One region of the Paenarthrobacter sp. NPDC089307 genome, then DNA from elsewhere that is predicted to be linked to it. Evidence: riboswitches for the same ligand, from Rfam matches in the RefSeq annotation. Region 1 holds a riboswitch; each other region holds the start of a gene.

Region 1 (9,586 bases):
CGCCGATGCCTTCTGGTCATCGAGCTGGTGAAGCATGCCCTTACGGCGTGCGCCCAGGCCGTCGAGCGGAATCTGGCTGGCAACCACCACCATGGGAACACCCGTGGCATAGGCCTCCTGGAGGCCGGCCAGGGACGTCAGGGCGCCGGGACCGGTGGACAGAAAAAGAACGCCCACCTCACCGGTGGCGCGGGAGTAGCCGTCAGCGGCGAACGCCGAGTTGTTCTCCACGCGGGAGGACACGAAGTGCAGGTTGCCGCGGCCCATGGCATCAAAGAGACCCAGCGCGTGCTGGCCGGGGATACCGAAAACAGTTTTCGCGCCCAGCGCTTCAAGGGTTTCGACGACGAGGTCCCCACCGTTGCGCTGGTTGGTCCCTTTAGTAGGGGCTGCTGTGCCGGGATCGAAATCGATCATCGCTGCGCTCCGGTTGCATGGGCGATTTCTTCGATGCGGGCGCCGAGTGCCTGCTGCGCGTAACCGTTCGGGGCACCGTGGCGGTCACCTTCCACGGCGTTGTCTGCCATGAGGGTCACGAGTTCATAGGCCACGTGACTGCCTGCGACACCGGTGATTTCAGCGTGGTCGTAGGCCGGGGCGACCTCCACGACGTCCGCACCCACGAGGTTCATGCCGCGGAAGCCCCGGATGATTTCGAGGAGTTCGCGGCTGCTGATGCCGCCGGCTTCAGGGGTGCCTGTACCGGGGGCGTGGGCCGGATCCAGGACGTCGATGTCCACGGATATGTACAGCGGGCGGTTGCCGATGCGGTCGCGGATCTTGGCCACGGTTTCCAGGACGCCCTGGTAATAGACGTCTGCGGAGGTAACGATGCCGAAGCCGAAGCGGTGGTCGTCGTCGAGGTCCTTCTTGCCGTAGAGCGGGCCGCGGGTGCCTACGTGGCTGATGGCCTCCGTGTCCAGGATGCCTTCTTCGACTGCCCTGCGGAACGGGGTGCCGTGCGTGTACTCGGCGCCGAAGTAGGTGTCCCAGGTATCCAGGTGGGCATCGAAGTGCAGCATGGCAATGGGTTCGCCGGCGCGCTCTGCTGCTGCGCGGAGGAGCGGGAGGGCGATGGTGTGGTCACCGCCAAGGGTGACGAGCTTGCTGCCGTTGGCGGTGAGGTCCAGCGCGTTCTGCTGGATGGTCTCGATGGCCTCGTTGATGTTGAAGGGGTTCACGGCCATGTCACCGGCGTCGGCGACCTGGATGTTCTCGAATGGGCTGACATCCCAGGCCGGGTTGTACGGGCGCAGCAGACGGCTGGCCTCGCGGACGTGGTTTGCACCGAAACGCGCGCCGGGACGGTAGGAAACACCGGAGTCGAAGGGCACGCCGACAACCGTGACGTCGGCCTTGGAGACCTGGTCGAGGCGGGGAAGGCGGGCGTAGGTGGCGGCACCGGCGTACCGGGGGATGCGGGATGAATCAATGGGGCCCAGGTTGCCGTTGGCCTCGATACGGAGCTCTTCCAAAGTACGCCACTCCTTGAGTGAATAGGTGGGTTGAATCTGCGGACTGTGACACCCATCATACACTCAAAGTTGTCTAATATGCATCACTTGTTTACATCTTCCCGTAGGGGTATGACCCCGCTCACAGCGGGCGTAAAGATTCCATAAAAACCGGTGTCCCGGCGTCGAACGCCGCCATACGCTCCTTCCGGAAGCAGTACCGTGCTGCACGAAAGGACACCGTGACCACCCTGTCGAGGCCTCCGGCCGACCCGGCCAACCGGCCAAAGAACTCCTTCAAGCTCAAACCCTGGCTGCTGGAAGGAATGCCGGACACCTCAGGCAAGCGGCAAGGCCCCCACGGCCGCCCCTCGGACTCCCACAAGCCGCAGGCCTGGTGGAAAGTCATGTGCCTCACCGGCCTGGACTACTTCTCAACCCTCGGCTACCAACCGGCCATCGCAGCGCTGGCCGCAGGCCTGCTGTCCCCCTTGGCCACACTGCTTCTGGTCATCGCTACCCTGGCTGGTGCGCTGCCCGTCTACCGCCGGGTGGCCAGGGAAAGTCCGCGGGGCGAAGGCTCCATCTCCATGCTGGAGCGGCTCCTCCCCCGCTGGGGTGGAAAACTTTTCGTCCTGGCACTGCTTGGCTTCGCGGCCACGGACTTCATGATCACCATTACGTTGTCCGCTGCCGACGCAACGGCCCACCTCATTGAGAACCCGTTTGCGCCGGAGTTCCTTGAAGGCCAACAGGTGGTCATCACCCTGGCGCTGATCGCCGGCCTGGGTATCGTCTTCCTGCGCGGGTTCAAAGAAGCCATCAACGTCGCCGTCGTCCTGGTGGGCGCCTTCCTTTTGCTGAACCTTGTGGTCATCGCCGTGTCCATCGGCCACGTATTTACCGAGACCCGCGTCATCACCGACTGGTGGACCGCACTGACCACCTCCCACGGTGACCCGATCATGATGGTCGCGCTGGCACTGCTGGTGTTCCCCCGCCTGGCACTTGGCCTTTCCGGCTTTGAAACGGGCGTTGCTGTGATGCCCCAGATCAAGGGCCACCCCACGGATACCGAAGCGAATCCGGCAGGCCGCATCAAGGGCGCCCACAAGCTCCTGACTACCGCCGCCATCATTATGAGCTCGTTCCTGGTCACCTCCAGTTTCACCACGGTCATGCTGATCCCGGCGGCTGAATTCGAACCCGGCGGCAAGGCCGATGGCCGCGCGCTGGCGTACCTCGCCCACAAGTTCCTTGGTGATGGCTTCGGCACCGTTTACGACATCAGCACCATCGCCATACTCTGGTTCGCCGGCGCTTCTGCCATGGCCGGCTTGTTGAACCTCGTCCCGAGGTACCTGCCGCGTTACGGGATGGCACCTGCCTGGGTACGGGCACTCCGCCCGCTGGTCCTCGTCTTCACGGTGATTGCCTTCATCGTCACCATCATCTTCCAGGCCGATGTCAACGCCCAGGGTGGCGCCTATGCCACCGGCGTACTGGTCCTGATCACCTCGGCATCCATCGCCGTCACACTGTCCGCGCGGCGGAAGAAGCAACGCGGACAGGTCATCGGCTTCGGGATCATCTCCCTGGTGTTCGTCTACACCACCGTGGTCAACTCGATCGAGCGGCCCGACGGCCTGAAAATCGCCGCGCTTTTCATCCTCGGCATCCTGGCCGTCAGCTTCGTTTCCCGCATGAGGCGAGCCTTCGAGCTGCGGGCGACACACATCCGGATGGACCAGAAAGCCCTGGAATTCACGGCCAACAACACGCACGGACCCGTCCGGATCATCGCGCACGAGCCCAAGCGCTTCAGCGCCGACAGGTACAGGGAGAAGCTCCAGCATGCTCAGCAGGCCAACCACCTGCCCCTGGACTGCGACGCCGTGTTCATCGAAATCATCGTGGACGACAGCTCCGACTTCGAACAGGAACTCCAGGTGGTGGGCAAGGAACGACATGGGTTCAAGATCCTGGAAGTCCACAGCAACAATGTGCCAAACACCCTGGCCGCAGTACTCCTCCACATCCGCGACGTCACCGGATTCATGCCGCACATCTATTTCCGGTGGACCGAGGGCAACCCGATCTCCAACCTCAGCAAATTCCTCTTCTTCGGTGAAGGGGAGATCGCGCCCGTGACCCGCGAGGTACTCAGGGAGGCCGAGCCGGACATCACCCGCCGCCCCTGGGTCCACGTGGGCTGACCGCCCCGAACCACCCCGCCGATATGGCAGTTAATGACAGTGTTTTGGGTAAACATTGGCATTAACTGCCATATCGCGGGGAGTGGGCGGAGTCAGCGGCTTGCTGCGGGCACCAGGACCCAGAGCACTTCCACGGTTTCGTCCGTCGGGTTGATCCAGGTGTGGGGCTCGCGGCCAGGGAAGGAGAGCGTGTCCCCTTCCTCAAGGTCATACTCCTCATTGGTCAGGATGAGCTTGATACGGCCCTTGACCACGTGCAGCACATCGACATCGCAGTCCACCGCGTAGAGCTCGTTCTCGCCACGGCCCCGGGGCTCGATGGTGGCTTGGAGGATCTGCAGGCGCCGCTCCGAGCGCGCAGTCAAAAGTCGTTCCACAATGCCCTGGCCACCCAGGGAAATCCGGGGCCCATCGTCACGCCTGGTCAGATGGGTTTCCGGGGCGGCAAACAAATCACCCACGGAGACGGACAAGACCTGGCACAGGGTGACCAGGGAAGCGACTGACGGCGATGTCAGGTCGCGCTCCACACGGCTCAGGAAGCCTTTGGTCAGGCCGGTCGCGTCCGCTACCTGTTCGATAGTGAGGCGCTGCGCTTGCCGGGCTGCGCGGATTCTGGAACCGATGGCAACGGGAACATTGCTTGGTTCAACGGGGAGAGCCTTCATTCACGAACCTTTCAGGCCTTTCATGTGGCCCTGTCATTGGAGCAATAGTAGCCGGGAGGCGCGTCAACGAGACCACTGCGGGCGTAACGATGCCCAAAGGATCTTGACTGTTACTCCGATCACAACATATCCTCATAGGCAACAAGTGTTGTCTGTGAGGCACACAACACATCCCCAAGCTTCAAACCCCAATCTCCAATCATCCGCACAGAGACTTCGACGCATCGCAGGAGTATCGTCGAAAACCCCAAACCTCCGTGCATCAGCTCCAAGGACCGTTCATGGAATCTTCGGCTATTAATATCGCAATCGTGGTGGTGTACCTGCTCGCCATGCTGGCCTTTGGCTGGTGGGGCAAGTCCCGTACCAAGAACAACAGCGACTTCCTGGTGGCCGGCCGCCGCCTGGGACCCTTCCTTTACACCGGCACCATGGCCGCGGTTGTTCTCGGTGGCGCATCCACCGTGGGCGGCGTGGGCCTCGGCTACAAGTTCGGCATCTCCGGTATGTGGCTCGTCGTGGCCATCGGCTCGGGCGTACTGCTGCTCAGCCTCCTGTTCGCCGGCACCATCCAGCGGCTGAAGATCTACACGGTCTCCCAGATGCTGAGCCTCCGCTACGGCAGCAAGGCCACGCAAACCTCGGGCATCGTGATGCTGGCCTACACGCTCATGCTGTGTGCCACCTCCACCGGCGCGTACGCCACCATCTTCGTGGTGCTCTTCGATTGGGAGCGCTGGATGGCCATCGCCGTCGGCGGCGCCATCGTACTGGTGTACTCCACCATCGGTGGCATGTGGTCCATCACCTTGGCCGACCAGGTTCAGTTCCTCATCAAGACCGTGGGTATCTTCTTCCTGATGCTGCCGTTCGCCTTGAACGCGGCCGGTGGAATGGACGGCATCCGCCAACGCCTGGACGACACCTTCTTCCAGATCGACGGCATCGGCGCCCAGACGATCATCACCTACTTCGTGGTGTACACCTTGGGCCTGCTGATCGGCCAGGACATCTGGCAGCGCGTCTTCACCGCCAAGACCCCCACAGTTGCCCGTTGGGGCGGCGCCACGGCAGGCGTTTACTGCATCCTGTACGGCATCGCCGGCGCCCTGATCGGCCTGGCAGCCCGCGTCGCCCTCCCGAACATCGACGTCGCCAACCTCGGCAAGGACGTCGTCTACGCAGAGGTCGCAACACACATCCTGCCCGTCGGCATCGGCGGCCTGGTTATGGCAGCAGCCGTTGCCGCCATGATGTCCACCGCTTCGGGCGCCTTGATCGCCGCCGCTACGGTGGCCCGCGCCGACGTCGTCCCGTTCGTGGCCAGCTGGTTCGGCAAGACCATCAACACCGATGACACCGAAAACCCCGAGCACGACGTCAAAGCGAACCGCTACTGGGTCCTGGGCCTGGGCATCGTTGCCGTACTCATTTCCATGGCGGCCCAGGACGTGGTTGTCGCCCTCACCATTGCCTACGACATCCTGGTAGGTGGCCTGCTGGTCGCCATCCTTGGCGGCTTGGTCTGGAAGCGCGGAACGGGCATCGCTGCCGCATGGTCCATGGCAGTCGGCTCGGTTCTGACACTTGCCCTGCTCATCATGTACGCGGTTGGTGCCATCCCCAGCGAAGATGGCGTCTACGCCAACGAGCCCATCTACTGGGGCCTCGGCGCCTCCCTGCTGGTCTACATCGTGGTCTCCCTGCTGACGCCGCCTACCGACGCAACTGTCCGCGAAGCCTGGGACAAGCGCGTTGCCGGCGCAATTTCGGAGGAATTGCCGCCGGAAGTTCACCCGGTCGGCAGCAAGTAACGTACAGAGCTGAACCCGAATAAAGCAATTTACGACGGCGGTGCCGCCCCTTTCCGGGGCAGCGCCGCCGTTTGCTTGCGTCCGGGACGCAGTAGCCAGGGCTGCCTTGCGCCACGGGGTATCGCCTTGCGTCACGGGGTATCGCCTTGCGCCTGGGCGTATGAGGTACTGTTGTCCCAGCTTCAAGAGATGTGGCGCCAAGCTCCGACTGGCCGCACACCAACCCCATGTTCACGGGTGGTTCGGATGAGGAAGCGGCCCGTCCCGGACCTGAGACAACCGAGCGGGCAAGAGCACACTCCCCGGGAGCAGCACCTTGCCATACCAGAGCGAGACCAGCCAAAGCAGCGCACGCCCGGCCCGTGGCACCCCATCCGGCGCCCGGGCAGGCACGGTGATTCCCGCCGTCGACCTTTACCTCGGCACGGTGACCATAGTGGCCAGGAACAACACCATGCATTTCCGGCATCCCCAACCGCGGCAGATCGCCGCCGCGCTGGCGCAGGCCGTCCGTCCTTCCACGTGGTGTGAGGCTTCCAGGACGCTGACGGTCACGATTGCCGCGGTGGGGAAACGGGACGGCCAGCCACGCACCTTCACCTTCGACAGCCGGGAAGGGGCCTAGATTTCCTCTTCCTCGCCGCGGAATTCCTCGGTTTCGTCGATCGGCACCACGCGTTCGTCGTCCTCGGGGGCGTCCACTTCCTCCACCCAGGGTTCATCCACTTCCTGGTCTTCGGCGTAGTCGTACGCCGGGTCCGACTCGATGGTTGTCCGTTCCGGATAGTTGGCGTGTGATTCGGTGGTGTCCATGCTGCTACCTCCGTCCCGTGGGCCCTTCAAGGCCCGTTGGCCAAATGCGGGGAGGTCCCCCGCCCCTGTCCTTCCATCTTGGGCACCGGCGCAAGCGGCGGTCAAGGAAGGCCGCACAAAAGGGCAGGCCGCGATCGGAGATTACGGCGCACCGAACATTCCAGCTAAGGAATACCAGCCAAAAATCCCCGCAAATACGCGGTAGTGTGGACCGTGCAATGGGGCCTCAACAACCCCACCAAGCACAGGAGATAAAGTGCAGATGCACCAGGAATCCCACAGTTCGTCGAGCCCGGCTCCGGACCCCACCCCCGAAACCGGAACCGCCAACACGGCCGGAGACCCCGCAGCACCCACGGCGTCGGACATACGGCGCTGGCGGCAATACTTGGCCGACGAACGCGCTGAAGCCGCGGTCTACCGTGAGCTCGCCCAGCGCCGCGATGGGGAGGAACGCCAGATCCTGCTGGCTTTGGCCGAGGCCGAAGGACGGCACGAGGCACACTGGCTCAAACTCCTGGGAGAACACGCCGGAATGCCCAAAGCGGCTTCCGCCCGCAGCCAGTTCCTGGGTTTCCTGGCCCGCAACTTCGGGTCCGTCTTTGTCCTTGCCCTGGCGCAGCGTGCAGAGGGCCGCTCCCCGTACGGCACCGAACCCGCAGCCACACCCGCGATGGTGGCAGATGAGCAGATCCACGAGGAAGTCGTCCGGGGTCTGGCCACCCGGGGACGCAACAGGCTCTCGGGGACCTTCCGCGCGGCCGTTTTCGGCGCAAACGACGGCTTGGTAAGCAACCTTTCGCTGGTGATGGGCATGGCCGCCACTGGCGTGTCGAGCTCCGTGGTGCTTATGAGCGGCGTGGCCGGATTGCTGGCCGGCGCACTGTCCATGGGCGCCGGCGAATACGTGTCCGTCCGCTCACAACGCGAACTGCTCAATGCCACCCTCCCCACCCAGGCCACACTCACCGCAGCACCATCACTGGACATCGACCACAACGAACTGGTCCTCGTATACCTGGCACGCGGCATGACCCGGGAAGCTGCCGAGCACCGCGCAGCCGAGCGCATGGGATTGTTCAGCTGCGACTGCGACCCCAGCCTTTCCTTGCAGCCCGAAAAGCCGGTGGCCGACGAGCACGAATCCGTGGGATCGGCCTGGGGCGCTGCGATGTCCAGCTTCTGCTTCTTCGCTTCCGGTGCCATCGTGCCCATCCTTCCTTTCATCTTTGGCATGACGGGCATGGCCGCCCTCCTGGTAGCAGGTGTCCTGGTGGGTATCGCGCTGTTGGCGACTGGCGCCGTCGTGGGTTTGCTGTCCGGAACTTCACCCCTCAGCCGCGGTCTGCGGCAGCTGGCCATTGGGCTGGGAGCAGCGGCTGCCACCTATGGGCTTGGATTGCTGTTCGGCGCAGCGATCGTCTGAGTTTGGACGGCTCCGCCGGCAGACCGTAATGTTGGTTCGTCCTCCGCGCTGCCCTGCGTGACCAAGGGCATGAGGAATGGAGAACCGTGGACTCGGAGCGGGAAGCAACGCGTGTGCCAAGGCACCGGCGCACCGGAACAGCCGGGCGCGTTCTCCGCGGCCTGCTCGGGGCAGTCGTCGCCGCAGTTGTAGCGGTCCTGGTGACAGGATTCCTGAACGGCGACCACCGGATCACAGCACTCTTCCCGGGCGTCAGCGTTCCGGGAGGCCCCAACATTGGGAAAGTCCAGCCAACCGCCGCCCGTGTTCCGGACGCACCACCCCCGGGACTTGAGGAAGCGGACGCTCCTCTGGCCTCGCCGACCACGCCCGGCACCACCAACGATTCGTACAAGTTCCTGGCCACCAACGACGACGGCACTCCCGTGGGCTACTCCCCTTGCCGCCCGCTGCACTACGTGGTGAACAAAGCCTCTGCGCCCGAAGGAACCGATGCGCTGCTTTCCACGGCCATCGCCAACATCTCGGCAGCCTCCGGGATCCAGTTCGTCAACGATGGAACCACCGATGAACAACCCGTGGACCGGCGCGAGCCCTACCAGCCAAACCGTTACGGCGACCGGTGGGCCCCCTTGCTGATTTCCTGGACAACACCCGAGGTAGCGCCAGCGCTGGAAGGCAAGGTCATCGGCACCGGCGGAAGCACCATGTATTCCCTGGACAAGGGCCCCAAGAGCTACATCACCGGGAGCCTGGAACTCGACACACCCCAGGTGGCCGAACTCCTCGAAGACCCGGGCGGCTCGGACTACGTCCTTGCCGTCATGCAGCATGAGCTGGGACATGTGATGGGCCTGGACCACGTGGACGATCCCATCCAGCTCATGTACCCGGAAATCGGAGCACCCGACGGCCTTGCCGCCGGCGACCTGAACGGACTCCACCTCCTGGCGTCCGCCCCCTGCCGCAAGGACATCTAGCCGCGCCGGGGTTGCTCGCTGTTGCGCCATGGACTCCGGACGACGCTGGACTTATGCTGGCGGTTACGGCCGACGGCGGCGCCCCACCGCCAGTCCGCGGCCACCACGTCAGGGGGTTCCATGGAACCTTATGGGCCGTCCCAGTGGCCGGACCCGGATCCCTCCCGGCCCCGTTTCCTTCCGTCGTCACCAGGTCCGCAGGAGCCGCCAGGTCC
Region 2 (9,586 bases), 420 kb from region 1:
CACCGGCCACCCTTGCCTGCTCCAGGCCTTGTTCGGTCAGTGGAATCCGGTAATCCGGGACACGGTTGTAAATGGACGTGTCGGCGTTGGCTGCCGACTGTCCGTGCCGGATCATGAATATTCTCTCTGGGGTACCCATCCCACCAAGCATAGGGCGGCGGTTCCCGGCAAAGAGGCAGGAACTGCGGGCAAGATAGGTACATGTTCCTTGCTTCCCGTCGGCGGCTGCGCGCCGAAGTGCTCATCGTCCTGGGCCTTTCCCTGGGCCAGTCGGCCGTCTACTCCGTGGTGCAACTGCTGGACAAGATGACGCGGGCCCCACTGGCTGATGCAACGTCCACCCTGAACAGGTCGCAGAGCACGCGGGAATATTTCGATCTCACGTACCAACTCCTGGACATCATCTTCGCCCTGGTGCCTGTGGCCCTGGTGTTCTACTTCCTGTCAACGCATGTCCAGGCCAACAGGGACGGTGAAGGAGGTTCGGCGTTCTCCCGGCTCGGTTTCAACTTCGCCCGTCCCGGCAAGGACCTTCTTCAGGGCCTCGGCCTGGCGGCGCTCATTGGCATTCCATCCCTGGGCCTCTATGCGGCAGGCCGGGCCCTGGGAATCACCACAGCCATTGTGCCCAGCGGCCTGGACGCCTACTGGTGGACGGTCCCGGTGCTCATACTCTCTGCCGTGCGCCACGCAATCGTGGAAGAAGTGATCGTGGTGGGCTACCTGCTGGACCGCTTCGGCAGGTTTGGCTGGAGCGTGCCCGTGGGGATCGTTGTCAGCGCGGTCCTGCGCGGCAGCTACCACCTGTACCAGGGCTTTGGGCCGTTCATCGGCAATGTGGTGATGGGGCTCGTCTTTGGCTGGATCTACACCAGGACCAAGCGGGTGATGCCGTTGGTCATCGCCCACGCCCTGCTGGACATTGTGGCGTTCGTCGGATTCAGCCTGTTTGGGAAAGCGGTTGGCCTGGGCTGAGCAGCCGATAAAGCTGTCGCAGCCCCTAAAGCCGTTGCAGCCCTTAAAAGTATCCGGCCGCCATCGGTGGGTGACGTCATTGGCACCCGCTGATGGCGGCCGAAGCTTTGTTTGGACCCAGGCGTCCAGGGCCAGGGTGGGCCCGGATGAAGGGAACGGTCAGATGGTGACTGCTCCGGAGGCGGTTTCGAACGTGACGGCCAGGATGCCGGGCGTGCCGTGGGGGGCCATCCACTGGACTGCGACGTCCTCGAGCGGCTTCTCCACCGGCTCACCCAACCATTCGGTGACGCGCTCGGCCGAGCCTGCGATGGTGAGGCTGGACATCTTCACGTCGCTCTCGTAGACCTTGGACGGGTGCAGTGAGGGGTCGCCCTCCCACTTGAGCATGTACGGCACCTGCGGATCGGCGATCAGGCCGAGGATGCCGATTTGCTGCCACACGAGTTCGCGGCCGTCAGGGAACTTGCGGTTGCCCGGTACTGCGGCCCGGCCGAGGCGCTCCTCGAAAGGTGCGAGGTCCTCAACTGCCACGCACCAGCCCATCCAACCGCCGCCGGCCGCTGAGCGTGCACGGACTGCCTGGCCGAAGGGTGCTTTGTCGGAAGCGGGGTGGTCCAGGACCTCGACGACCTCCAGGTACTTGTTGTCCGCGAGGGGAATGATCATGTTCCGGGTGCCGAAGCGCGGGTGCACTCCACCCCGGACTGCGTCCACTCCCAGAGCCGCGGAAATTCGTTCGGTAGTGGCCAGAAGGCCATCTCGTTCACAGGCGTAAGAGACGTGATCCATGCGCATGGCTTCATCTTGGCACTTTGTGATCGGTGTCTCAGCTAAGTCAAGCCTAACCATGATGGGATCTCATCCCGGGCGTCATGGAAAGCCGCAAAAGACCTCAAAAATTCCAAGGACGTCACAAAGCTGTCCAAGGGCCCGGACACTTCCTAGACTGGCCGCAGCTTCCTTCCCACTGCCCATCAGCCGATCACATGCGTTACGAACAGGAGAACTCCATGTCCCAAGGATGGTCTTTCGAAACCCGCCAGATCCACGCAGGCCAGGAACCGGACGCGGCAACGGGAGCGCGTTCGCTGCCGATCTACCAAACTACGTCCTTCGTGTTCCCCAGCGCCGAAAGTGCTGCCAACCGCTTCGCCCTGGCCGAGCTCGCTCCGATCTACACCAGGATTGGAAACCCGACGCAGGACGCCGTGGAGCAGCGGGTGGCCAGCCTTGAAGGTGGCCTGGGCGCACTGCTGCTGAGCTCCGGACAGGCAGCCGAGACATTTGCCATCCTGAACATTGCCGAGGCCGGCGACCACATCGTGGCCAGCCCCAGCCTCTACGGCGGCACCTACAACCTCCTGGCGCACACCCTGAAGAAGTTCGGAATCTCCGTGACTTTCGTCGAAGATCCGGACAACCTGGAGCAGTGGCGCGACGCCGTCCAGCCGAACACCAAGCTGTTCTTTGGCGAAGTCGTCTCCAATCCACGCCAGGATGTGCTGGATATTGAGGGCGTTGCCGGCGTGGCACACGAAGCAGGCGTGCCCCTGATCGTGGACAACACGCTCTCCACCCCTTACCTGATCCGTCCCATCGAATGGGGCGCCGACATTGTGGTCCACTCCGCCACCAAGTACCTGGGCGGACACGGTTCGGCCATTGCCGGCGTGATCGTTGATTCCGGCAACTTCGACTTCGGCAAGGACCCTGAGCGCTTCCCGGGTTTCAACACCCCGGACCCCAGCTACAACGGGCTGGTATATGCCCGCGATCTCGGCAAGGACGGTGCCCTTGGCGCCAACCTCTCCTACATCCTGAAGGCCCGCGTCCAGCTTCTTCGCGACCTCGGCTCCGCAGTGGCCCCCTTCAACGCCTTCCTCATCGCCCAGGGCCTGGAGACGCTGAGCCTGCGTGTGGAACGCCATGTGGCCAACGCCACCAAGGTGGCTCAATGGCTTGAGGACCATGACGACGTCGAATCGGTCGCCTACGCGGGCTTGCCGTCCAGCCCCTGGTACGAGCGCGGCCGGAAGTACGGTCCCCAAGGCACGGGCGCCATCGTCGCTTTCAACATCAAGGGTGGCGTGGAAGCCGGAAAACGTTTCGTGGACGGGCTCGAACTGCACTCCCACGTGGCCAACATCGGCGACGTCCGCTCCCTGGTCATCCACCCGGCGTCGACCACCCACAGCCAGCTGACTGCGGAGCAGCAGCTCGTCGCCGGCGTCAACCCGGGCCTGGTCCGCCTGTCCGTTGGCATTGAGCACATCGACGACATCATTGCCGACCTTGAAGCCGGCTTCCGCGCTGCCAAGGGTGCCTGAGCAGGCGGTTCACGCACACAGCTGATACATTCAGGCCTGCCGCCCGGATCGACGATTATTCGCCGGGCGGCAGTCCAGGGTGCTCTTTGGTGAATCAAAAGAGCCCTGAACGTCACACTGGTGTCACATTCTTCGCCAGAACCATGGTGTTTTTCCTAGACTCTACGTATTAGGTCATGAGTGCCAGCAGATAGCCCCGGCTTGCTGGCCGGCAACCCTCCTTCCGCGGCGGGGTGCCCCGGGTGAGGACCTGGCCTGTTCGCACGCAAGGCGACAGGCAAGCGCGAGGTTAGGTATCAAAGGAATGACCATCACTGCTACAGCCCTTCCCAAATCCGGTGAAGAAGACGGAACAGTCAAATACGCGGGCATAGGTCCGCTGGCGCTCGAAGCCGGCGGTTACCTCCCCGACGTCGTACTGGCCTACGAAACATGGGGACAACTCAACGCAGATTGCTCCAATGCTGTCCTTATCCAACATGCCCTGACGGGAAGCACCCATGTTGCCCGCGGTGCCACGGACGAGGAAGGCTGGTGGGAGCAGCTCGTGGGGCCCGGTGCCACCATCGACACCAACCGTTTCTTCGTCATATCCATCAACATTGTGGGCGGCTGTTACGGAAGCACCGGGCCTTCCTCCAAAGCGCCCGACGGCAAGCCCTGGGGGTCGCGGTTCCCGCTGGTGACTCTTCGTGACAGCACCGTCGCCGAAGCCCGCTTGGCGGACCTGCTGGGGATTGAAGCCTGGCATGCTGTCCTGGGCGGCTCGATGGGCGGGGCCAGGGCGCTCGAATGGGCCGTTACGTACCCGGAAAGGGTCAAGCGCTGCGCCGTCATTTCGGTGGGCGCCTACAGTACTGCCGAACAAATTGCCTTCGCCCAGGCACAAACCCTCGCCATCCGGCAGGACCCGCATTTCAACAACGGGGACTACTATGGCGGCGCGGCCCCGGAACACGGCCTTGCGCTGGCCCGCCGGATCGCCCACATCACCTACCGCTCAGCCATTGAGTTGGACCTGAGGTTCGGCAGGGAAGCCCAGCACCAGGAGTCACCACTGGCTGCGGCAGTGCTGGGCGAGCGCGGACGCTACCAGGTGGAAAGCTACCTTGATCACCAAGGGACGAAGCTAGTCCGCCGATTCGATGCCAACAGCTATATCGCTATCACCGAAGCACTCATGTCCCACGACATCACGCGTGGACGCGGCACGCTGGAGGAGGCCCTTTCGCGTACGACAGCTGAATTCTTCGTAGCTGCGGTGGACACGGACAGGCTGTATTTCCCAGCCCAGTCCAGGGAACTGGCAGCGGCACTTCCGGGCGTTGTTCCGGTGCACACCATCGCGGCCCCGATCGGCCACGATGGCTTCCTCACGGAAATCGGCCAGTTGTCGGAGCAGCTTCGCGGCGCGTTCTTCGCCTGAGCCACCGGATTCCTGCGGTACCGGTGCTCAGCCGTTCATGATCTCCGCACGCTGCTTCATGTAGTCCTCCATGGCAATCTGGCCGTTGGTGAACTTCGCATCCAGCTCTGCCAGTTTCCTGGCGCGGTACCCCTGTGGTTCGGGGGCTGAACCTGGATACGGTGACGGTGCTGGCGGGCTTGCCTGGTAGCTGCCGCCGGGTTGGTATGTGCCGCCCGGCTGGTAGGAAGCGCCCGACGGCGGAGCCGCCTGCGGTGCCTCGTCCGCGGGCCGGATGACGGGCGGCTCGGTTGGAAAGCCCGGATAGTTCTGCGGAGGGTAGTTCTGGCCCGGGTAGTTTTGCGGAGGGTAGTTCTGGCCCGGGTAGTTCTGCGGAGGGTATCCCGGCCCGGGGTAATCCGGGCCGCGGAAGTTCCCGTTCTGCAGGCGGCGTGCCCTGGACCGGTTGTACATGCGGATCCCCATCGGAATCAGCCACGAGCAGACGATGATCCAGAAGATCAGATTGTTCACAGTGCAGGCCTCCTAGGTCTTATCCCAGCTTAGCCCCGCGTGCTCACACCAGCTTTGTTTCCATACCCAGGAAGCGCCCGTAGCGCGCTGCTTCGGTTTCCAGCGCGCTCTGCTCATCCCTGGTTGCAGGCCTGTTCATGCGGACGTCGAGCTCGCAGACACCACCATTGAAGCCGTGCCGCCACCATCCTGCCAAGCTGCCGTCCAGGAGGACCACATGCATGGGGCCGTTGTCTTCAGGAAGGTAGGGCGCCGTGCCGCCCAGATAGTGGCGGGACTGGGAATAGCCCATTACGTACTCGTCGAAGCATTGGATGAGGTCCACCCGGGGGAGTGCGGAACCGTCGGCGGCTTCGTGTGGAGCATCCAGGCTCGCCACCTCGGACGCAGCCACATGGAAGTCCATCCCATCAAAGGAAGCCGAGGCCAAAGCGCCCGGTGATATTTCATCAGCGACGGTGAGGCCCAGCTTCACGTCCTTCATGGTCAGCCCGGACCACGCCGCACAGTCCTTCACGGTGGCAGGTCCCCGGCTGCTGAAGTACCGCAGTGCAAGCTGCCCCAGCGCCTGCTCACGGTCCGCCCCGGTGAGGGTCCCGGTAAACGGACCGGTGACGCGTTCCTCGAACAACGCATACGTCTGTTTCAGTGCACCACCGTCGGACCGGACAGGAGGGCCGCTGACGAGGATGCCGCTGATTTCCGCGTGCATGAGGTGGTAGATGAATCCCAACCCCTTGCTGGGGAAGCCGGCCTGCCCCATTGCCTCGGCCAGTTCTTCCCGGGTTTTGTGCGCGCCGCCGGCTACAGCTGCCGCCAGGATCCGGCCACTGCGGGCGGCCGTCTCCTGGTCCACGCCGGTCTGCCGGTACATTCCTTTGTTGCCCTGGTGCAGCCGGTCGGCGGACAACCCCATCAGCCAGCCGAGGTCGTCTTTGTGGACAAAGTGCCATGTGGGGCGGAGGATGTGGGTGCGCAGGATCGTTCCATCAGAAACGGCTTGTTCCACGTCGGCGGCAGTGCCGCACGGCGTCCGTTGCGCCACGGTCCAGCGGGCATAGGCAAATTCCTGGGACTGGACGGCCAGGAGGTTGCGGACCACATCACCGGGTCCGGCGCCCAAGGGTGGCCGTAACTGCTGCCGCCTCAGGCGCAACTGCCGGACACCGGCTGTGCGGGAGGACTCCTCAGCCATGACCTTGGTACACCGCGCCCATCATTGCGCTCAGCTGCGCGGCAGCAAGGTGCCGCCGCCACCAAAGACGGGTCCCGGCGTCGGGCGCTTTGGCGTGATGCCGTCGCCGGAGGACTGGTGCCTGAGCCGCCGGATGACCCAGGGGACAAAGTATTCGCGGGCCCACACCAGGTCGGAGGACCGGGCTTCGCGCCACGTCCGGGGAGGCAGGGGTTTGGGGAGCAGGGGCTCCAGGGTGTGCTGGACGTTCAACGCGTCCAGGACCATCATCGCGATGGTGTGGTGACCCAGGGGCGAGAAGTGCAGGCGGTCCACATCCCACATTTGGGGGTCGGCCAGCTGCCGCAAGGACCACATGTCAGCAATGATGGCGTCGTGGCGGGCCGCCACCGTCCGCAGATTCTCGTTGTAGATGGCAACCTTGCCCCGGATGCGGCCCAGCACGGAAGACGCCGTATCCGGGCCGTTGAACAGGACCACGGTGGCACCGCCGGAACCAAGCTCGCCGACGGCGGCGTCCAGCTTCTCGGCCAGAAGGTCAGGATCGCCGCCCGGCCGGATGAGGTCGTTGCCGCCTGCCGAGATGGACACGAGATCCGGTTGCAGTTCCAGGCAGGGCCCCACTTGCTCGTCGATGATCTGCTGCAGCAGCCGGCCACGGATGGCGAGGTTGGCATAGGCGAAATCTTCGTGGCCGCGTCCAAGCTCTTCGGCTACCCGGTCCGCCCAGCCACGGTTGCCTCCGGGATTTGCGGGCTCGGGGTCGCCGATGCCTTCGGTGAACGAATCACCCAGCGCCACATATCGGCTCCAAGGGTGCTTTTGAAGGGGTTCGCCCGATTGCAACAAATGATTGTTCTCACTCACGTTCATATCCTGCCTCCTGACGCCCGACCTACGCCACCGTAGGTTGTTACCAGCGGGTAACTGCAAGAATGGAGGCATGACTGAAGCCCCCGCTTTCCCTGCACCTGTTGTCCTGTGGTCCCACAACGAAGCTGAGCGCGCCGGCAAGCCCCTGCTGGTCCTGCTGCATGGCTACGGGTCCAATGAGGAGGACCTCTTCAGCCTGGCCGGGCTCCTCCCGGAGGGTTTCGTGGTGGCCGCCCTCCGCGCCCCGATGCCCACGGGTCCGGGCTATACGTGGTTCCCACTGACTGCCTCCATCGACTACTCCCTGGACGCCGTGAAGCTTGCCGCCGAATACGCCCTCGAGTGGCTGGATACGGTCAAAGCCAACCATTCCTCGGTAACGCTGCTGGGTTTCTCCATGGGCATGGCCATGGCCACCACCATGCTCCGGTACCGTCCAGCGGACTTCGCTGCCGTCGTCGGGCTTTCAGGCTTTGTGATCGACGCCGGTGCTGACGCCGCCTTCCGCGACGACGAACTGGACGGTTCAGTTCCGATGTTCTGGGGCCGCGACCAGCAGGATCCTGTGATCACCCAGGACAAGATCGAGTACACCATGGGCTGGGTACGCCAGCACGTGGACCTCACCAAGGTGCTCTACGCCGGGATGTGGCACGGGATCAACCAGCAGGAAATCGGACACGTAGGGGAGTTCCTCACCCACAAGGTCCTCGCGCCCTAGGGGGCGTTGCTCAGGAGCGTTGCTCAGGCGGTGGTGATCCGGACGGTCTGTCCGTTGACCGTTACGGTATCGCCGGCATGGAGCTGGCGGCCGCGTCGCTCGTCGATCTCGCCGTTGACCTTGACCAGGCCGTTCTTGATGAGCTCCGCAGCTTCCACGCCGTCTTCGACCAAGCTGGCGAGCTTGAGCAGCTGGCCAAGGCGGATCATGTCGTCGCGGATGGGGATTTCTTCGATTTCGGGGTTGCTCATACAGCAATGATGCCTGAAGTAGTGTGGTGACGGTGCCGCAGCCTTCCTCCCGTCCCGCCCTTCCATTGGCCATTGGCCTCATCCTGGCCCTGGTGACCGGCCTGGTGCTCCCGCTCCAAGGACGCATCAACGGGGCCCTGGGTGCCACCCTGAATGACGGGATCGCAGCTGCTGTGGTGAGCTTCACCACAGGCTTGGTGGTCATTGGCGCGATTTCGGTCGCGACGCCCAAAGGCAGGGCCGGTCTGCAGCGCATTGTCCCGGCAGTCCGCACCGGTAGTTTCCCCCGCTTTTACGTCATGGCCGGCGGCATCGGCGCGTTTTTCGTCATCGCCCAAACGTTCACGGTGGGCCTGCTGGGCGTAGCCCTGTTCACGGTGGCGACGGTGACGGGCCAAACCCTGAGCGGCCTGCTCGTAGACCGCCTCGGAATTGCCCCCGGCGGCAAACGCTCCATCACGGGCCTCCGGGTGGTGGGAAGCGTCCTCACCGTGGCGGCTGTCGCTTGGGCCGTGTCGCCGCACTTTGCCGGCTCATCCGACGTCGGCACGCTGGTTCTTCCGGTCCTGCTGCCTCTTTTGGCGGGTTTCCTGATGAGCTTCCAGCAAGCCATGAACGGCACCGCTACTGTGCACTACGGCACTCCCATAGCGGCCACGTTGGTCAATTTCCTGGCCGGGTCCGTAGTGCTGTGGATCGCCTGGCTGGTCAAGATCGCGGTGCTTGGAACCGGAAATCCCTTGCCCACCGACTGGTGGTACTACGTTGGGGGGCCGCTGGGCTGCGTGGCCATTGGCCTTGCGGCGCTGCTGGTGCGCACCCTTGGCGTCCTGATCACCGGCTTGGGCATGATTGCCGGCCAACTGGTGGGGTCGTTGGTGCTCGACGTCGTGATCCCCAGTCCCGGCACGGTGGTCGCCTTGCCCACGGTGCTGGGTACCGTCCTGACGCTGGCCGCGATCATCGTTGCCACCTTGCCGTGGCCGAAGGGAGCCTTCGCACGAAGGGGTGCGGCGAAAGGCCGGTAGGGTAGGAGTCAGCAAATTTCCCCATCACCCCGCCGGGCAACCACGTCCGGAATCCGGGGGCCAACCACCGCGGACCGCACCCAGCGGCCCTGTAGAACAAATGGAGTCACCCATGGCAGCAAAATCCGTCCTTGACCAGGTCATTTCCCTCTCCAAGCGGAGGGGCTTTGTCTTTCAGGCCGGTGAAATCTATGGTGGCTCCCGTTCTGCCTGGGACTACGGTCCCCTTGGCGCAGAGTTGAAGGAAAACATCAAGCGCCAGTGGTGGCAGAGC
Region 3 (9,586 bases), on a different contig from region 1:
AGGGGGAACCCGCCACGGAGACAGGACTGAGCCCGGAGCTCAAGCTGGAGCAGATCGAAACCCAAACGCGCCCTTGCCACAGCTATGCCGAGCTGCTCCAGCAGATCCGCCGGGGCCGCGCCATGGCCGATGAAGCGGCCCGGCGACACGGCGCCAGGGTTGCCGCAATTGCCACCTCACCCCTGGCCTCTAACACGCACACCACCCCGGATCCCCGGTACGCTGCGATGCTGGACCACTTCGGGATCATCGCCACCGAGCAACTGACGTGCGGATTCCACGTGCACACCTCGGTGGAGTCGCCCGAAGAAGGGGTAGTGGTGTTGGACCACATCCGCGACAAACTCGCCGTACTGACCGCGCTCTCCGCCAATTCACCCTACTGGCGCGGCCTTCCCACCGGCTTTGACAGCTACCGCACGCAGGCGTGGAACCGCTGGCCAACGTCCGGGCCGTCGTCCATCTTTGGCTCACTGACGGCGTACCGGAGGGTGGTGCAGCGGCTGCTGGATACCGGGGTGATCCTGGATGAGGGCATGATCTACTTCGATGCCCGGGTCTCCAGAAACCACCCCACCGTGGAGGTCCGGGTGGCCGACGTCTGCCTCCGCGCCGAGGACGCAGCCTTGATCGCGGTACTGGTGCGGGCCTTGGTGGAGACGGCTTCGCTGGAAATGCTCGACGGCGTGGATCCCACCCCGGTGCCGACCGCACTGCTCCGGATGGCGGGTTGGCGGGCCAGTAACTCCGGTTTGCGCGGAGACCTCCTGGACTTCGGCGATTTCCGTCCCCTACCGGCCGCGGACGTGGTGTGGGCTTTGGTGGATTACCTCAGCCCGGTCTTGGATGACCAGGGTGAACTGACGCTGGTCAAGGCCGGAATCGCGGAGATCCTGGAGCGCGGCAACGGGGCGCTTGAACAACGCGACGCGGCGGCACGGTACAGCAACAGGCATAACGGGCCCGGGACCCCGCCCAACGCCGAGGCACTGGCGGCCGTGGTCTCGCATGCTGCGAAGGTTACGGTGCACGGCACCGGGCAGGCTGGGCCCAAGGACCCCCTGCCGATGCTGGCCAGGGTGCGGCGGCCCTAGTCCTCGATGTCGCTGGGGCCGGGGGGTTCCTCCCACGTCATCAGGTACGCGCCCACGGCTCCTTCGGTGAGATAGAAGACCAGCGGCGGTATGTCTTTGGTGGTTGCCAGGACCGCCCCGGACACCGCAGCCACTCCAGCTGCTGTGATGCCAGGCCACCGTTTTGCAGGGGAGTTCAGGAGGCTAACGCCCAGCGCTGCCAGGCCCGCCACGTGCAGCCAGGAGTAACCAAGGAACGGTGCGTTGGATCCACGGAACGAGGCGAATCGTTCAATGTCCGAGGCACGCCGCGCCAAGCTGTAGGTGAAGAGCGGCGCGCCTGCGAGCAAGGCCATGGCAGCCGCGGATGCCCACGAGCGGGAATTGCCGGGACGTTGAGCCTTGGCGAATGCCATGAATCCCGCCGGAACCGCGGCGGTGCCCGCAGCAGCCATGTGGTGGCCGATAATCCAGCCGCGCTCGCTGTCGACCAGCAAACGCAGGCGCTCCCCGGGGTCATTCATGAGGTACACGCGCGACCCCGGCGAAATCCCTGCCAACCACACCACCGAACCCGCAACAATGACAGCCCCCGCACGGCGGTATGGATGCCTCATGCGAGCAAGGTTAGACCTGCTTGAGGGCTTTCTCCAGATCCAGAATGAGGTCGTCCACGTCCTCGAGCCCCACGGACAAGCGGACTACGCCATCGGACAGCCCGATCGCCGCACGCCCCTCGGGACCCATGGCCCGGTGCGTGGTGGTGGCCGGGTGCGTGATGAGGGACTTGGAGTCGCCCAGGTTGTTGGAGATGTCGATGACCCTGAGCCCGTCAAGCAGCGCAAACGCAGCTTCCTTGGCCGAACGCCCGGCCGAAGGAGCGAGCTCGAATGTCAGCACGGTGCCCCCGGCTTTCATCTGCTTCGCCGCGAGCTCGTACTGCGGGTGCGACTTCAGCAAGGGGTATTTGACCCAGCTGATGGCCGGCTGCTGTTCCAACCATTCCGCGATCTTCAACGCGGACGCCGAGCTGTGGTTCACCCGCAGGCCGATCGTCTCAAGTCCCTTGGTCAGCACCCAGGCATTGAACGCCGAAAGGGATGGTCCGGTGTGGCGCATGAGCTGCTTCACTGGTCCGTCGATGAACTCTTTGGTGCCCAGGATCGCGCCACCGAGGACACGTCCCTGCCCGTCGATGTGTTTGGTGCCGGAGTACACGATCACGTCGGCGCCCAGCTCGCCGCAGCGTTGCAGCAGCGGAGTGGCAAAGACGTTGTCGACGACGACAGTCGCCCCGGCGGCATGCGCCAGTTCGCTGACGGCCGCGATGTCCACGATTTCCTGCATGGGGTTGGAGGGCGACTCGAAGAAGACAGCCGTGGTCGGCTCGGAGAGTGCCTCGCGCCACTGATCCAGGTCCGGGCCGTCAACAAATACTGTCTCCACGCCCCAGCGCGGCAGGATTTCGTTGAGGATCACGAAGCAGGAGCCGAAGAGGGAGCGGGCAGCAACCACGCGGTCGCCGGCAGCCAGCAGGGCGCCCAAGGCGGTGAAAACCGCGGACATGCCGGACGCCGTCGCAAAGCACGCTTCGGTTCCTTCGAGCAGCCGCAGCCGCTCCTGGAACGTGGCCACGGACGGGTTGCCGTAGCGGGAGTAGACGAAGCGTTCGTCCTCGCCGGTGAAGGCGCGTTCTGCGGCGGCGGCGGATTCGTAGACGAACCCGGAGTTGAGGAAAACGGGCTCGGCGGTTTCCTGGAAATTAGTGCGGTCAAGTCCACCGCGAACGGCCTGCGTGTCGGGGCTCCAGGCGGCGGCGTCGGGATTGAAAGTCACTTAGTCGGTCCCCAGGTTCGTCGGCAGGCCACGGTTTTTCCAGCCATTCACGGTTCGCTCGCCGTAACGGTCGGGCTCGCCCTCGAAGCCTTCCAGCACGTTGTAGGCGGTGAATCCGGCCTGTGTGGCGGCGATGGCGGCGGAGACGGACCGCTGTCCGGAACGGCAGATGAAGACGAGCTCCACGCCGTCGTCCTCAGGTGCCTGCTGTTGCAGGTCCTCGATAAAGCGGGAATTCGGAATGCCGCCAGCGAGGTTCCACTGGATGAACAGGGGGTCGTTCTCGGTGGCCTTGGTGTCGGGAATGCCGATGTGCGCCCATTCGCCCTCGGTCCGGACGTCCACCAGGATGGCGCCCTGTTCAAGCTTGGCCCACGCGTCGTGCGGGGTCAGGTCACCTGCGTAGCTCATGCGTGGCCCTCGAATGCTTCTTCGTCGTCGGTATCCAGTTCGTCAACGGCGTTGGCAACTGCGGCGTCGGCGCTGGCAATCGCTGCGGGCAGGACGACGGCCTGGGCCACGATCACGTCGGTGCCGTTGAACGTGGCCGCGGGGCTGCCGTGCAGCACATACCCCTCGGCCAGGGCGTTGGTGATCCGCTCGCAGAAGTCGCGGGTATCCGGGCCTGTAATCAGGCGGTAGGAGAGTCTGTCTTCAGTGGGTTCAGGCATTGCTGGTGCTCCTCAGTCACGCTTGCAGTTCGAGTTGTCGATACGCCGAGTAGTCACCTGAGGCACCCCGCCGGAGAGAGGGTTGCCGACCAGCAAGTCAGGGCTTCGCGCTGGTGCTCATTACTCAAGAAAAACGTAACATCCACGACGGCGGCCGTCACCGCCGCCGTCGTCATGTTGCGTAATCGGAGGGTGCTGGAGTACGGGTCCAATTAAGACGTCCCGGGAGCATAATTGACGCAGTACGACCCCCTGTAACTTCGTATGAAATCAGGTCGCGGTGAACGGACAGAGCAGTTCTACACTCAAGCCCATGCTGCATTTTGGTTGGTTCGTGGGGCACGGATTCGGGGTCCAGGGCTGGGGAACTCCGGGCTACAGCCTGGGCTATGACTGGAAGAAGCCCGCCCTGTACCAGGAGGCCGTCCGCGCCTTCGAGCAGTCCGGCCTGGACCTGTTCATCATCGAAGATTCCCTCACTGTTCCCGACACCTACGGCGGCACGGCCGAGGTTTCGCTGGCGCATGCCTCCTTCGCTCCCAAGCACGACCCCTTGGCCTTGGTCCCGTATTTGTTGTCCGCCACGGAGCACCTTGGGATCGTGCCCACGGTCAGTGCTTCCTTCTACCCGCCCTTTACGGCCGCCCGGCTCCTTGCCACGCTGCAGCACTTCTCGGAGGGGCGACTGGGTTGGAACGTGGTCACCTCGGGCAGCGACCTCGCGGCCCAGAACTATGGGCTTGACCAGCAGATCGAACACGACCGCCGGTATGAGAAGGCGGAGGAATTCGTCGACGTCGTCACGCGGCTTTGGCGGAGTTGGGAACCCGGTGCGGTGCTTGAGGACGTGGAAGCCGGGGTGTTCGCGGACCACAGCAAAGTTCATCCGATCAACCATGACGGCGATTTTTTCAAGGTCCGCGGGCCACTGAACACGGCTCCATTGCCGGAGGAACCCGTGCTGGTGCAGGCGGGCGCTTCTCCGCGGGGCAAGGCCTTCGCCGGAGGGCACGCCGATGTGGCGATCGCTTTGGCGCGCGGCGTTGACGGCATGAAGGCCTATCGCGATTCCATCCGTGCCGAGGCTGCCAAGGCTGGCCGGAACCCCGACGACGTCAAGGTACTTTTCGTGCTGAAGCCCACCGTGGTGGGTTCAGCTGCGGAGGCGGAGGACTTGCGGGCGCAGCGCCGGGAACTGACCCAGCGTGACATCGACAGCCAGCTCAACTCCATCTCCTACCTGTCCGTGATCGACTTCAAGCAGTTCGACCTCGACGCCCCGTTGCCCGAACTGAGCACCAACAGCAATCAAGGCACGCTGGAGCACTTCGCCAAGGCCGCCCCTCCAGGGTCCACCCTGCGTGAGATCCTGCAGGCCCGCAGCGGCGGTGCCGGGGATTCGATCATCGGAACCACCGGGGAGATAGCCGACTACCTGGAGGAGACGGGTTCGGCGGTAGGCGGCGATGGCTTCCTCTTTTCCGGCTTCGTGGATCCCGTCACCGTGCATGGCGTGCTGGACAAACTGACGCCGGAGCTGCGGCGGCGAGGCCTGTTGAGGAAGAGTTACGGCAACGGTGGCTTCCGGCAGAATCTCCTGGATTTCTAGTGGGAATTTTCAGCATTGGAACCGGGCCGGTTTCCGCACTGGCGGTCGCTGGAGCAGCCGCCGACCCCACATTTCACGTTGAACTCAACCCCGACGCGTTGAGTCTGATCCGCCGCGCACGGGACATCGTCGAGGCGACTGCTGCCTCCGGGCAGAGGGTCTACGGGCTCAATACCTTGCTCGGATCCGGCCGCGACACCACTGTGGAGGAGAAGTCCATCCAGGCCTACCAGGTGCAGGTGGTCAGGTATCACAACAGTGGCGTAGGTCCGTACCTTGACCGCGCATCCGCCCGCGCCCTGATCCTCGCCCGACTCGTGGGATTCAGCCGCGGCGGCTCCGGCGTCCGCCCCGGGACCGCCGGTTTCTATGCCGAACTGCTCAACCGCGGCGTCTTCCCTGCCATTCCTCGAGAAGGCTCGGTGGGTTCCTCGGACCTGACCCAGCTCGCCGCCGTCGCCGCCGTTGCCCTGGGCGAGGGCGAAGCGTTCGACGCCGCGGGCAAGCTGGTACCCGGCGCAAAAGCGCTCGCCGACGCCGGACTGCAGCCGCTCCAGCCCGCCGCCGGTGAGGCGCTGGCTTTGGTGAGCGCCAACTCTTATTCAGTTGGTGCCGGGACCCTCGCTTTGGTGCGTCTGCGGCAGCTGGCCCGGCTGGCCGACGTCGCGCTTTCCCTCTCGCTGGAGACGATCGCAAGGTACGACGGCGGCGGGAACCTCAGCCCGTTCTCGCCGGCCATCCAGGCGGCCAAGGCAGTGGACGGCCAGCGGGATTCGGCTGCTGCTGTCCGCGGGCTTTTGCGCGGCGGCTGGCTGGAGGATGCACGGCCGGAAGTGTCGGTGCAGGACGCGTTGTCTTTCCGGGCGGCACCTCAGACCCATGGTGCGTTCAGGTCCTTGGTGTCGCAACTGCGTGAGGCCCTCGAGGTGGAGCTGAACGGCCGGGGCGATAACCCGCTGGTTGATGTGGAGTCGGGCGGTATGGTGTCCGGCGGGAACTTCCAACCGATGCAGCTTGCGTTGTCGTTTGAAGGCTTGAGGCTGGCCCTGGCGCATGTTGGGGTTTCAAGCGAGCGGCGGATAGCCAAGCTGTACCCGCCGCAACGGGCTATCCGGGCGCGACACCTCGCGGCGGCATCCTCCGAACCAGGATCCGCCTCGGCTTTGGTCCAGGAGGAGCTGCCCGGGCTGCTGTGGTATTCCGCGGCGGGACTGTTGGCCGAACTCAAGTTCCTGGCCGCCCCGGCAACCCTGGGCGCGCCCACCCTGTCCGCCGACGTCGAGGACCATTCCACGCTGGCGCCGCTGGCCCTGCAGCAGCTGGAAAAGTCCATCGATGCCGCGGAAAAGCTCCTGGCGATAGAGGCCCTCACGGCGTCCTACCTCCTGCTGGAAGCGGAAGCTTCGCAACCGCTCGGCAACGGGACAGGGCTGGTGGTGGGCAGGCTTGCAGATGTGCTGGCAGACCGGCCGTCGGCCGCGGAGCTGGTGGAGCGGGCACGGGCAGTGTTGGGGGAAGCCGTGGACCAGCTTTTCCCTGAGGCAGAGGAGGAAACGCCATGAGTACGGCCACCCGCAGGCATGGAGTGCACGCACAGCCCGGGAGCCTTGACGGCCTCGATGCTTCGGTTCTTGAAAAGGTGGGCAACACTCCACTGGTGAAGTTGGAGGCATTCAGCCGCGGGCTCGGTAGCGCCATCCACGTGAAGCTGGAGTCCGAGAACCCCGGCGGCTCCATCAAAGACCGCACAGCGCTGAGCATGGTGCGGGCAGCGGAGCGTTCCGGGGAACTGCAGCCAGGCGCCACGATCGTGGAGAGCACGTCCGGTAATACCGGCATCGGGCTGGCGCTGATCGGGCACCTCACCGGCCACCCCGTGGTTGTGGTCACCGGCGACACCATTTCGCAGGAAAAACTCGCGGCCCTTCACAACTATGGTGCGCGGGTGATCCTGACGGACTGGAACGCGCCGTCCGAGTCCCCGGAGAACGCGCGGGCCGTGGCGGCCCGCATCACCGCGGAGACGCCCGGTGCTTGGCGGCCCATGCAGTTCGACAACCCTGCCAATCCCTTGGCTCACTACGAGACGACAGGACCGGAGATCTGGGAGCAGACAGGTGGACTGGTGACCCACTTTGTGGCCGGCATTGGCACAGGTGGGACCATCAGCGGCAACGGTCGGTTCCTGAAAGAGCAAGTGGCACCTTCACGGCCGGGCGGGCATCTTGAGGTTGTAGGCGCGGACCCCTACGGCTCGGCTTACAGTGGGGGCCATCCTGGCGAGATCCTGGTGGACGGCGTGGGCAACTCCTGGCCGCAGGCTGAATGGCCCAAGATCTTCGACCGCTCCGTGGTGGACCGCTTCCTCCGGATTCCCAACGACGAGGTCTACTCAACCGTCCATCGGCTCCTCGACGAGGAGGGGCTTGCGTTGGGTCCGTCGTCGGGGCTCGCTGTGGCGGCTGCGGTTCGGGTCGCGCGTGCAGCGCCGCACGGCTCGGTGGTTGTTGCCATAGCTCCCGACGCCGGCACGAACTACCTGAGCAAGGCCTTCAATCCCGTGTGGCTGGCTGAGAACGGCATCCGCCTCACCGCCGACGCCCCGGACTGACGCTCGCTCACGTTCTGGGTGTTTGGGCGGGTCGCTCGCTCACGTTCTGGGTGCTTGGGTGGGTCGCTCGCTCACTTAGTCGCCGTGTCTGCAGTGGGTTAAGCTCCAACCATGCCCGAACAGGAAACAAAACCCCGGCTGGCCGGTTATCTCGACAAGCAACAACCCGATCTCTATGCGACGCTCAGTCACTATTCGCAGCAACTCGTGGACGAAGCTGACCGGCTCGGAATCTCGCGCAAGACCCTCGAACTCATCAACTACCTGTGTTCGCAGATCAACGGCTGTGCGTTTTGCCTGGACCTCCACCATCGCCGGGCCCTGAAGTATGGGGAAACCGAGCAACGCTTGTCATTGGTGGCTGTGTACAAGGAAGTCCAGCTCTTCGAGCCCGCCGAAGTCGTGGCAATGCAGATTGCTGAGCAGATCACCCGGATGAGCACGTCCCGCCCCAGCCCGGAACTTTTTGAACAGGCCCGTCAGCACTACAGCGACGAGCAGATCAGTGTCATCTGCATGGCGGCCATTGGCATCAATGCGTTCAACCGGCTTTCCATCCTCAGCGAGCACCCGGTGAGGGCAGGCAAGAAGTAGGCCGGAAGCGTCCTGACCTTCTTTCAGACCAGATCAGCCCTTGGGCAACCGTAAGAGGTTGTCCAAGGGCTGATCTGTGTCAAAACAGGGTCAGGAAGCCACAGTGTCAGGCGCCGATGGCCTTCTTCAGGGAGCGTCGCCGTCCGTATTTGAAGTAGAAGAACGCGTAGCAGGCGCCGACGAATGGCACCCCGAACAGGAGGGCGGCCACTTGGTTGGGGTCAAAGGCGATGCCGATCAGCGACACGACGCAGAGCGCAAACGCGAGGATGGGCACCAGCGGGAACAACGGGGCCTTGTAAGGCAGGCTGTTGACGTCGCCGCCGTTCCTCACGAACGTCCTGCGGTAGATGAAGTGCGAAGCCACAATGGACATCCACACGCCTACCGTTGCGAAGCCGGCCACGGACACCAACACCAGGTAAACCGTAGCCGGGGCCACCACGCTGCTGATGAGCGAGGCCAGTCCGCCAAGCATGCTCACGCACAGGGCAACCATGGGAATCCCGCGCTTGGTGAGCTTCTTGAAGACCTGCGGTGCGTGGCCTTCGTCGGCCAGGGAAAACAGCATGCGCGCGCAGGAGAACAGTCCGCAGTTTCCGGCCGACAGCAACGCCGTGATGATCACGAAGTTCATGATGTCGGCCGCATACGGAATCCCCAGCATCGAGAAAACGGTGACGAAGGGGCTCTCATCAACGCTGACTTTTTCGTACGGGATGGTGGCCGCGATGACCGTGATGGCACCCACGAAGAAGATCATGAGGCGGATCACCGTGGTGCGCATTGCCTTGGGGATGTTGGCGCCCGGATTCGCGGTCTCGCCCGCTGCGACGCCGATCAGTTCAGAACCTGAGAAGGCGTAGAAGACGGCCAGGCAGGTGACAAAGACTCCAGTAAAGCCGTTCGGGAAGAGCCCATCGGGCGTGCTGAAGTTCTGGCCGAATGAAGGGTAGTCGCCCGTGGCGAGGGGGTGGAAGCCGGCAAGTGCGGCGCCGCCCAGGATGATGAGGCCGACGACGGCGGCGACCTTGATGAGCGCGAACCAGAACTCCGATTCGCCGAAGACCCGCGATGAGATCGCGTTCAGGGTGAAGAGGACGGTGGCGAAAATGAAGCACCAGATCCAGACGTCCACGCCCGGGAACCACCGTTGCATGAGCAGGCCCGCCGCGGTGAATTCCGAACCCAA

What was found. Region 1 has a riboswitch for S-adenosylmethionine ahead of AB0N72_RS06620 (hypothetical protein). Riboswitches for the same ligand answer to the same signal wherever they lie in the genome.
Region 2: another riboswitch for S-adenosylmethionine. It lies ahead of AB0N72_RS04825 (homoserine O-acetyltransferase); the one in region 1 lies ahead of AB0N72_RS06620 (hypothetical protein).
Region 3: another riboswitch for S-adenosylmethionine. It lies ahead of AB0N72_RS17450 (DUF1737 domain-containing protein); the one in region 1 lies ahead of AB0N72_RS06620 (hypothetical protein).

Annotation. Positions count from the first base shown of each region.
Region 1 covers NZ_JBFBHE010000002.1:591,104-600,689, forward strand. Annotated here, with positions in the region: gene AB0N72_RS06595 (thiamine pyrophosphate-binding protein) at 1-417, opposite strand, end outside; gene speB (agmatinase) at 414-1,475, opposite strand; gene AB0N72_RS06605 (amino acid transporter) at 1,697-3,670, shown strand; gene AB0N72_RS06610 (cupin domain-containing protein) at 3,763-4,338, opposite strand; gene AB0N72_RS06615 (sodium:solute symporter) at 4,620-6,152, shown strand; SAM riboswitch class IV at 6,333-6,452, shown strand; gene AB0N72_RS06620 (hypothetical protein) at 6,469-6,777, shown strand; gene AB0N72_RS06625 (hypothetical protein) at 6,774-6,965, opposite strand; gene AB0N72_RS06630 (VIT1/CCC1 transporter family protein) at 7,228-8,391, shown strand; gene AB0N72_RS06635 (matrixin family metalloprotease) at 8,478-9,371, shown strand; gene AB0N72_RS06640 (hypothetical protein) at 9,368-9,493, opposite strand; gene AB0N72_RS06645 (matrixin family metalloprotease) at 9,492-9,586, shown strand, end outside.
Region 2 covers NZ_JBFBHE010000002.1:173,014-182,599, reverse strand. Annotated here, with positions in the region: gene AB0N72_RS04845 (histidine phosphatase family protein) at 1-115, opposite strand, end outside; gene AB0N72_RS04840 (CPBP family intramembrane glutamic endopeptidase) at 202-975, shown strand; gene AB0N72_RS04835 (VOC family protein) at 1,135-1,773, opposite strand; gene AB0N72_RS04830 (bifunctional o-acetylhomoserine/o-acetylserine sulfhydrylase) at 1,965-3,305, shown strand; SAM riboswitch class IV at 3,478-3,595, shown strand; gene AB0N72_RS04825 (homoserine O-acetyltransferase) at 3,610-4,731, shown strand; gene AB0N72_RS04820 (hypothetical protein) at 4,759-5,244, opposite strand; gene AB0N72_RS04815 (winged helix DNA-binding domain-containing protein) at 5,288-6,439, opposite strand; gene AB0N72_RS04810 (SGNH/GDSL hydrolase family protein) at 6,470-7,312, opposite strand; gene AB0N72_RS04805 (phospholipase) at 7,383-8,033, shown strand; gene AB0N72_RS04800 (RNA-binding S4 domain-containing protein) at 8,057-8,284, opposite strand; gene AB0N72_RS04795 (DMT family transporter) at 8,308-9,312, shown strand; gene AB0N72_RS04790 (glycine--tRNA ligase) at 9,425-9,586, shown strand, end outside.
Region 3 covers NZ_JBFBHE010000007.1:82,193-91,778, forward strand. Annotated here, with positions in the region: gene AB0N72_RS17430 (glutamate--cysteine ligase) at 1-1,094, shown strand, start outside; gene AB0N72_RS17435 (hypothetical protein) at 1,091-1,690, opposite strand; gene AB0N72_RS17440 (O-succinylhomoserine sulfhydrylase) at 1,701-2,909, opposite strand; gene AB0N72_RS17445 (rhodanese-like domain-containing protein) at 2,910-3,320, opposite strand; gene AB0N72_RS17450 (DUF1737 domain-containing protein) at 3,317-3,580, opposite strand; SAM riboswitch class IV at 3,594-3,705, opposite strand; gene AB0N72_RS17455 (NtaA/DmoA family FMN-dependent monooxygenase) at 3,861-5,189, shown strand; gene AB0N72_RS17460 (aromatic amino acid ammonia-lyase) at 5,189-6,751, shown strand; gene AB0N72_RS17465 (cysteine synthase family protein) at 6,748-7,800, shown strand; gene AB0N72_RS17470 (carboxymuconolactone decarboxylase family protein) at 7,912-8,394, shown strand; gene AB0N72_RS17475 (amino acid permease) at 8,501-9,586, opposite strand, start outside.